One region of the Macrococcus sp. GL_134 genome, then DNA from elsewhere that is predicted to be linked to it. Evidence: predicted binding sites of a transcription regulator. Region 1 holds the regulator's gene; each other region holds the start of a gene.
What was found. The regulator LexA, encoded in region 1, represses DNA repair genes until DNA is damaged. The targets are predictions, from matches to a motif close to CGAACATATGTTCG.
Positions count from the first base shown of each region.

Region 2: AC3IPL_RS04455 (Y-family DNA polymerase) is a predicted target of LexA. The motif match lies at 1,970-1,983, and genes of this name have one in related genera.
Region 3: uvrB (excinuclease ABC subunit UvrB) is a predicted target of LexA. The motif match lies at 1,344-1,357, and genes of this name have one in related genera.

Region 1 covers NZ_CM174409.1:999,782-1,003,072, reverse strand. The annotation lists gene tkt (transketolase) at 1-885, opposite strand, end outside; gene AC3IPL_RS05105 (DUF896 domain-containing protein) at 948-1,184, opposite strand; gene AC3IPL_RS05100 (hypothetical protein) at 1,288-1,518, opposite strand; gene lexA (transcriptional repressor LexA) at 1,662-2,282, shown strand; gene AC3IPL_RS05090 (hypothetical protein) at 2,616-3,071, shown strand; gene AC3IPL_RS05085 (hypothetical protein) at 3,182-3,291, opposite strand, start outside.
Region 2 covers NZ_CM174409.1:863,464-866,754, forward strand. The annotation lists one part of gene AC3IPL_RS04450 (IS3 family transposase) at 1-302, shown strand, start outside; gene AC3IPL_RS04455 (Y-family DNA polymerase) at 679-1,938, opposite strand; gene AC3IPL_RS04460 (DNRLRE domain-containing protein) at 2,100-3,291, shown strand, end outside.
Region 3 covers NZ_CM174409.1:522,631-525,921, reverse strand. The annotation lists gene uvrB (excinuclease ABC subunit UvrB) at 1-1,296, opposite strand, end outside; gene AC3IPL_RS02810 (DUF2198 family protein) at 1,486-1,707, opposite strand; gene AC3IPL_RS02805 (HD domain-containing protein) at 1,708-2,349, opposite strand; gene AC3IPL_RS02800 (TlpA family protein disulfide reductase) at 2,349-2,888, opposite strand; gene AC3IPL_RS02795 (CHAP domain-containing protein) at 2,994-3,291, opposite strand, start outside.

The sequences.
Region 1 (3,291 bases):
GAAAATCTCATAGACTTCTTCTGGTACATTGAATTTAAGTTCTGGATCAAGACCATAGCTTTCAAGTGCCAGCTTGCGTTCCTCTGCACCTAACGGCGAACCGTGAACACCATTTGTTCCTTGTTTATTCGGTGAACCGTAGCCTATGACTGTTTTGACTTCAATCATCGTCGGACGGTCAGATTGTTTCGCTCTTTCAATCGCTTCATTGATAGCTTCCATATCATTGCCATCTTTGACCAGAATGTGCTGCCAGCCATATGACTCAAAGCGGCCTTTGACATTTTCTGAGAAGGCTTTGTCCAGGTCACCATCCAGTGAAATGTCATTTGAATCATACAATGCAATCAATTTATTTAATTTCAGATGGCCGGCAAATGATGCCGCTTCATGTGAAATACCTTCCATTAAATCACCATCTGACACTAATACATAAGTAAAGTGATCAATAATGTTTGAATCATCTTGATTGTATGTCGCTGCTAGATGTCTTTCAGCAGCAGCCATGCCGACACTCATCGCGAACCCTTGACCTAGTGGTCCTGTTGTAATATCAATTCCATCTGTATGATTAAATTCAGGATGACCCGGCGTTTTAGAACCCCATTGACGGAATTTTTTCAGCTCATCCATTTCCAATGCTCCCGATACATGAAGCAATGAATATAGAAGTGCTGAACCATGACCTGCAGATAATACAAAGCGGTCGCGGTCAAAGAAATACTTTGAGCTCGGATTAAATCTCAAATGTCTTGTCCATAATGTATAAGCCATTGGCGCTGCCCCCATCGGTAAACCTGGATGGCCGGAATTCGCCTGTTCGATCTGATCGATACTCAAGGCACGGATCGTGTCTACTGCTAATTGATCTTTCTCATTAAACATTATAAAAATCTCCTTTATAATAAAAGTATTGATTCCATCATAGTATAGCTTAAAATAAACTATCAATCCCGAATGTTGTTCTGACGCTGAATTTCTTTAATTTTCTCCGGGGTCACATCTGTTCCTTCCGGGTCAATCACTTTCGTATTTTCAATAGTTTTTTTGAAGCTCGTTCTGAAACTTTGAAGATACTCTGAACGGAGCTTACTTTGCTCGCGTCCTTCTTCTTCTGTTAATCCTTTTGACTTTTTTTTGTTTGCTAAATGATTAATACGGTTCATTTTGTGTTCCTCTAGCATCTTCATCATTCCTTTCATAATAAAGATAGCAAAAAAGTGTCTGAAAACCAACTCGAGTGTATCTCCAACCAAAAAAAGCCTGCTTAAATCAGCAGACTAAAAATTATTTTACGATACCAAGGACTTCGCCGTTTTGAGTAGATTGATGGGTGGTCGGATTTTCAGAACGAATGTTCGTTCCTTTGCTCGGATGATTTACTTGTTCTTCAGTTGCGATGGTCTGTTTTTCTTCATAGATTGCCTTAGATTGAGCCATATATAGAGATCCGAATGTCGTTATCATCAGAAAAAAGATAGAATACATTAAAAAACCTTTAGAAATTCTGATTGTCATAATTAATTCCCTCCAGAACATTTGTTTGTATCTCTACAATAACAGAACGTCTGTTCTCTGTCAATAAAAATACGAACAAATGTTTGTTCGACCCGAACAGATATGTTATAATGGCGTTAGAACAAACACTAAGGAGTGTTCGCATGAAAGAATTAACTAAAAGACAACAAGAAATATATGAATATTTAAAACAAGTCGTGTCAGCAAAAGGATATCCACCGAGTGTCAGAGAGATCGGCGAAGCAGTTGGACTTGCATCAAGTTCGACAGTTCACGGTCACTTATCTCGTCTTGAGGAGAAAGGTTACATCAAACGTGATCCTACGAAACCAAGAGCTATTGAGATTGTCTCAGATACATCACAAGCAGCCTTTCACGAGGAAACGATACATGTTCCTGTCATCGGTAAAGTCACAGCTGGTCTTCCTATTACAGCGGTTGAAAATGTGGAAGAATACTTCCCTTTACCTGCCCATTTCACATCCAGCCACAATAGCGATATCTTCATTCTGGAAGTCGTCGGTGAAAGTATGATAGAAGCAGGTATTTTAGATGGTGACAAAGTGATTGTCAGACGTCAGTCTATTGCAGAAAATGGTGATATCATTGTTGCGATGACAGAAGAAGATGAAGCGACAGTCAAACGCTTCTACAAAGAAAACAACCGTTACAGACTACAGCCAGAAAATAGCACCATGGAACCGATTTACCTCGATAAAGTAACTGTTCTTGGTAAAGTAGTCGGATTGTTCCGGGAATTTTAGCACCGCTTCTTAATATGAAGTGGTGTTTTTTTATCCAAATAAATACCGGCTCAGCGGCCGGTACGAGTTATTGTGGAATTTTATCGTGCGATTATCTGGAATTTCGATTATTTACGACCAAGTATCTCTTTCACTTGTTCAAGAATGTCTTTTTCTTTTGGTTTATTTATCTTCATCTTTCTATCCCCTTAATATCTAAGTACAAAATATATGTACCCGGATAATTATTTCACAAACACAGAATTGAAATATTATAACTTTTCTACTTTATTGAGTATGATTTGTGCGTGAGGGTATAGTTAATCATCAATCTAATTCAAAGGAGAATGAGATATGGCGAATGAATACCAATGGGTAAAAGGTGAAAGAGAACAACTACTCGCGAAACTTCAGTATTTAAGTGACTCTGAGTTGAATTATAATTTTGGGTTTGGACATGGCACTATTAAAGCAACATTACTTGCTGTCGCCAATGAATACCATGAATCATTTGGACGTAATGACAATCATAACTTACACGATTCCAGCTTGAGTGACTATCAAAATCATTTGAGTACATTGAATTTTAATGATGTTGTCCAATACTTTAAACATGTTGATTCTCTGGCAGAGAATCAACAGACTCACTATGAAGACATGCAAAAGTGTATCAGCAATGAGTTTCGTCATATCGGACAGATCGATATGATGCTTCACCTCATCGAGAATTCTGATCGTCCCCTTGCCGAACGAACAGGCATACGTGAAAAAGTGACAGAACGTCAGAACATGAGAATTACAAGATTATAATCTTTGTGGACCACCTGTTATTTCACAGGTGGTTTTTATTATGGATCATTCGACAGATGTCACTGACATTTAATCAAAAAAACCGGAGCTGATTAGGCTCCGGGCCAAAATTATTCTTTGTTTAAGTTGATGAGCGGCACACTTGATTTAATGACTTGATTAGAAACTATCAATTGCTTCAACTCATCAGCAATATCCAGCTGATTTAAATATTCAAATG
Region 2 (3,291 bases), 140 kb from region 1:
CCGACCGGGGAAAAGAGTTTGATAATCATCTCATAGATGAAGTGCTTAATACCTTCGGTATTCAGAGATCGTTGAGTATGAAAGGGTGTCCGTATGATAATGCGGTCGCTGAAGCAACCTTTAAAGCGATGAAGACCGAATTTATTAATCAATTTCATTTTCTTTCTCTCAATCATTTGAATATTGAACTTTTTGATTATGTGAACTGGTACAACAATATTAGACCGCACGGTGCTTTGAATGATATAACCCCAAAAGAATATAAAGAAATATTCTATAAAAACTGTCCAATATTATGTTGACAGACCAACTTTGTATCTTTCACTTGCTTCCTCTCCTTTTTTCAAACACACGCTCCTGTGTTTTCAGCTGTGTGTATTAAGTTTTTTACGGATTAGATACAGTATCAAGGGTAGGGGATGCAAGGACAGCTTGCTGAACGGAGTGATGCCTTGCATCTTCTGGCTAGTTGAACGGTCGGCTTGCCGGCCAGTGAAACTTTGATGCTATTCTAAGAAGTGAAAAAACTGCACACAGCGTCTTGAAAACACGGAGTGTTTTGAAAAATGTCTCTTAAAGCAATGGAATAGTCCTGAAAATAAAAACAACTGCGTAATGATCTACCTACGCAGTTGTTTTTACTTTCATATTCGATTGCTTCCATGCCTTATATGCTTTTTATCCCTTGTGTCCTGCGACCAGGTTCTTTCTCTGCAGCACTGAACCACTGGCCGTCAGACTGCTTGCTCTTAAGACTGTATCTTTACCGTATTTGCGTCTTATATCATCTAAATGATGGTCGATGATTTCACTCTTAATTTCTTTTGGGTCTTCAAATAAGTTCAGCTGTTTAATCTGATTAGAGACAAGCTTGGTGAATGAAATGCCGATTGTCCGATAGAGCCTATCATCTTCGAGACGGTCATAAAGATAATTCCACATCTCCTGGATAATCTGCAGCGTACTCATATAACCTGATGGATGGGTGAACTGTTTTCTGATTCCACCTGCATCTGCATATCCTACGGTCACAGAGACGGTTTTAGGATATTTATCCTGTTCTCTCACTCGAAAGAATACCTCATCTATCTGTTCTGAGAGGATGACTTTCAGTTCATTTTTTTGATAGTCTCTCATCAATATCTGTGATTTACCCAGGGACTTATCCTTGATCGAATATTTCTCGCTTATGAGACTTTCATCTGTTCCATTCGCATGAAGATGAAGATCAACACCAATGATACCAAAATCTCTTTTAAGATAAGGGACAGGATAGTGGGCAAGATCCCCGATCGTGAATATTCCCTTTTTATTGAGCTTTGCCTCTGTCCTACGATTGATTCCCCACATCTTTGATAGGGGAGAGACATCCCATAATTTTTCAGGGACATCATAGTAGTGCCATTCAGCAATACCTTGTTGTCTCTTCTTAGCTTCAAAATCCATCGATAGTTTAGCGAGTAGGGGATTCGGTCCAATCCCAATCGTATTTATGATACCTGTCGCACTCATAATTTCCTTCTGCAGCTGACTGGAAAACTCATATATACTGTCTGCGAAAAGGTGAAGAGAGGCAGTCATATCCATGAAAAATTCATCAATGCTGTATTGATGAAAATCTTCGGGTGCAACATACTGAAGTGCAATAGAAGATATTCGATTAGACACTTGAATATACCTCATCATGGAAGGATTGATAATGAAGATGTCATTTCTCATCGGAATCTCATAGAGTCGTGAACCTGTTTTGATACCTAAAGCTTTCAGTGGGGGAGTTGCCGCCAGTACAACAGATTCCTGACGTTTAGTATCAGCAACAACCGCAAGCTTGGTCTTCATCGGGTTCAATCCTTTAGATAAGCACGATACAGAGGCAAAAAAACTTTTTAAATCAACACAAATTATCCATCTTGAAGTACATTGACCGTAATCGTACATGTGATACCTCCTTAAATCATTTATAACATATAGAACATATGTTCGCAAATTATCCTTATATGCATATTAATACGAAAAAATAGTATCATATGCAAATTTATATTGTTATACAGAAATTTCTGAATTATTATGAAATGGTATTACAAATTAAGGAGGTATTTATGAATAAAGGAATTTTCACTAAAATATTTGTATGGTTAATGAGTTTCTCATTGGTATTGTCTTTAATGCCCTATGATCTTTTCATTGCTCATGCAGAAACAGGCGAAACAAAAGAAGACATAAAAAAAGAAACAAGCAATGAAGATGATCCAGTGTCAACTTCATCCAAAAATGAAACTGATAGTAATCTAGCAAAGAACACAATTGAAGAGGAAGATTTATTATCTCCAGATGACCTTCAACAAGAAAATATCAGTGTACAGAAAACTGATAAGGCTGGAGTTTATCAAGCCAATATTTTTGATAATCAGGTCATGAAAAAAGATGAAAAGGGCAAATGGGCAAAAATAGATCCATCTTTATCTTTAAAAGATGGTAAAATATCAACGAAAAATACTGATATCAATGTGAAATTCAACGATACTTTAAGTGATAATTCCTCTTTCATCAATTTAAATGAAGCCGATGAACAAATATCAGTCACGTTAAGGGGAATGGAATATGACAATAAAGTAAGAGCACCGAAAACGCGTAAATCAGATATCAAAGATAATACTATTTGGTATAAAGGCATTTTCCCAAATATTGATGTACGTCATGTCGTGCTTAATAACGAAGTCAAAGAAGATATTGTTTTGAATAATAATCAAAAAGGGCTGCAAGCCATTCAATACAAAATCAAAACAACAATGGAAGCCCATCCAACTACAGAAGGCACTGTTGAATTCACTAATAAAAAAGGTGAAGTCGCATTCACTATGCCTCGTCCTGAAATGTCTGATAGCAAGATAGACGAAAAAAGTGGACTTTCTACAAAATCCTATGATATCAAGTATGAAGTCTATAAGGAAAAAGACGGCTATCTTGTAAAGGTAGTACCTGACCAAAAATGGTTAGATGATAAGGAAAGACGCTATCCGGTGTATATCGATCCTAGTTTTGCCAAGGATGCTACGCTAGACACTTTTGTTTCAAGCGCATTGCCTACCAGCAATTTAAATCAGTTCTGGAACTCGACGCTAGGTGAATATGTCCTACGTATAGGTAAATATGATACAGCAACTGGTACTAACTATGCATTCCTCAAATTTCCTTCCATGACTCAACTCCTAGGAGCTAGTGTCAGTGCAGCGAAAATGCAGTCCTATGTCAAATGGAATTATAACGGTGCAACCCCGATGGATGTCTGGG
Region 3 (3,291 bases), 480 kb from region 1:
CTGATGCTCAGATTTTCTGACTTCTACGACCGGATCAAGCAGTCCAGTCGGACGAATAATCTGCTCCACCATCTCATCAGTATGCTCAATCTCATATGGACCAGGTGTTGCCGAAACATAGACAAACTGTTTAGCTTTCTCATCAAATTCATCAAATGTCAATGGCCGGTTATCAAGAGCGCTTGGCAGTCTGAAGCCATGTTCTACGAGCACTTTTTTTCTGGCCTGGTCACCATTGTACATCCCGCGCACCTGCGGCAGACTGACATGTGATTCATCAATCATAATCAACCAATCATCACCGAAATAATCAAGAAGTGTATACGGTGTTGAACCTTTAGGGCGCAATGTAAGATGGACAGAATAATTTTCGATACCGGAACAGAATCCCATTTCGCGCATCATTTCAAGATCATAATTAGTCCGTTGTTCAAGTCGCTGTGCTTCAAGCAGTTTATTTTCAGCTCTGAATACTTTGAGCTGCTCTTCCAGTTCGCGTTCTATACGTTCTATCGCAAGAGTCATCTTTTCTTCACGGGTAACGAAGTGACTCGCAGGGAAAATAGCAAAGTGTTCGCGCTCTTTTAATACTTCACCTGTTAAATAATTGATTTCACGAATTCGTTCAATCTCATCACCAAAAAACTCAATTCTAATACACTGTTCATCACGTGAAGCAGGGAAGATCTCAACAACATCCCCTCTCACTCTGAACGTCCCACGATGGAAATCTATATCGTTTCTTGTATACTGCACGTCCACGAGCTTACGCAGCAGCGTATTACGTTCCATCTCCATTCCGACACGCACACTGACAACCATGTCCTTATATTCTTCCGGATTCCCGAGACCATAAATACAGCTGACAGATGAGATGACAATGACATCGTTTCTTTCAAACAATGCACTGGTCGCAGAATGCCGAAGTTTGTCAATCTCGTCATTGATTGAAGCATCTTTCTCGATAAATGTATCCGTTGAAGGGACATACGCTTCTGGTTGATAATAATCATAATAGCTGACAAAGTATTCCACTCTGTTCTCAGGAAAAAATTCTTTGAACTCACTGTATAACTGTCCAGCAAGTGTTTTATTGTGAGCGATGATCAATGTCGGCTTACCTACCTGCTGAATCACATTGCTCATCGTAAATGTTTTACCTGTTCCTGTTGCACCAAGGAGTGTCTGATGTCTCTTACCTTCCTTGATACCCTTTACAAGCTGTTTGATGGCCTCCGGCTGATCTCCCGAAGGCTTAAATTCTGAGTGTATCTTAAATGGATGTTGTTCCATCATACCCCTCCCTTTTGTTATTTATTTTATCAAAATATTTCATACAGGTACAAACATTTGTTCGTAGACACTAGAGATATGCCGCTTGTCTGTTTAGTACGCTTCTATACTGTACCCTCATTAGATAACCAGCAACAATAGACAACACAAAAACGCGGCCTTCTCAATCATTAGAAGACCACGAAATATCGATCATGATTCATGCAGACGAAACCAATCCACTAGAAGATAACCGATAATTAATGACATCGTATCGATAAAGACAATCATCTCTGAACGAAAGAATCCTTTATAGACAGATACACCAATCACAACAGTGGCAAGCAGCAAGCCCGTATATTTATTTCTGACGGCCATACTGAAGACTACAACCATTAATGCAGGTAAAAATAAAGCAAGAACGTACCACGTCACTCAAGAATCCTCCTTATCCAGAATGGCATGCGTAATTTCTCTCAGCTCTGATCGTGGAATAAATTTCTCCTCAAGCATTTCCGGGACAATATTATCCAAAAAGTCCTGAACGGACACAAGATGATCGAACTGTATGATCGTCTTCAAACTTTTCTCATATATTTCGAAGAACAATGGTTCTGGATTTCTTTTTTGAATTTCACCGAACGACTCATACAGCAGGTCAATCTTATCAGCTACAGATAAAATCTGACCTTCCAGCGTATCATCTTTTCCTTCCTGCAGGCGACTGTGATAAATATCCTGATACTCAGGAGGAAATTCCGTCACTATAAATTTATGAATCATCTGTTCTTCCACTTCATTGAACAGCTGTTTCAATTCTTTGGAAGCATATTTGACAGGTGTTTTAATATCTCCAGTGAAGATTTCCGGATAATCATGATTCAAGGCTTTTTCATAGAGTTTTTTCCAGTCGATTGTATTGCCGTGATATTCTTCTACCGTACCTAAATACTGCGCAATCTTTGTCACTTTGAATGAATGGCTCGCCACGTTATGCTCATGATATTTAAACTTTCCAGGACAGCGCACGAGCTTTTCAAGATCAGATAAGCTTTTGAAATATTGATGGACTCCCATTATGTTCCCTCCTCAATTTGTGCAATCAACTGTTTTAGTTTTTGCTGATTCAGCTCACCAAGATACGTCTTAAGTACATTTCCTTGATCATCTACGAATAATGTCGTCGGTAGATGATTGATCTTATATTGTTTTCTGACTGAATCGTCTGCTGTCAACATCGGATAATCCGGTTGATACTGGTCAATGAACGCGTCTCGTTTTTTCTGTTCATCCTGAATGTTCATTCCGATTACCTGGAGATGATTCGGTTTGTTATGGAAATAATCAATGAGTTCAGGCATCTCCCGGTTGCAAGGCTCACACCACGATGCCCAGAAATTAATGATGTTGATATCACCTGTCAGCTGCGCTTTCAGCGGCTGAGCCTGACCTGCAGAATTATAGGATTCCATCGACAATATGTTTTTACCGTTCAAATAGTGCGGATGACCTGCTATTTGACTTGATTCGTCATCAAAGGTCATTACCTGCCATACACTGTAAGCTGCAGCGGCAAGCAGTGCAGCACTAAAAAAAATAATCATGAACCGTTTCATGATATCCCTCCAAATATAATATGGTTACATTATAACAATCAACACTCTATTAATGAACAAATAATCACAGCATCTGTTCTTAGCAGATGCTGTGATGATATTTGACTAGTAAATGTATTTGTATTGTGCGGCTTTTGATTTGGATAACTTGCGGTAAGTTTTCACACCTTGCCTCGGATAATTCATTTCTGACACCAGTATGCTGCCACTTTGGTAGACGCGTTCAACGACTGCTACGTGTCCATAGTAGCCTGCTGTTGATACCATTACAGAACCGTAGACAGGTTTTCTCTTCACTGTATATCCTGAACGTGATGCATTGCTTGCCCAATATCTTGCATTGCCCCACTTGTTTGATACATATCTTCCCATTTGTGCACGGCGGTTGAATGCATAATAAGCA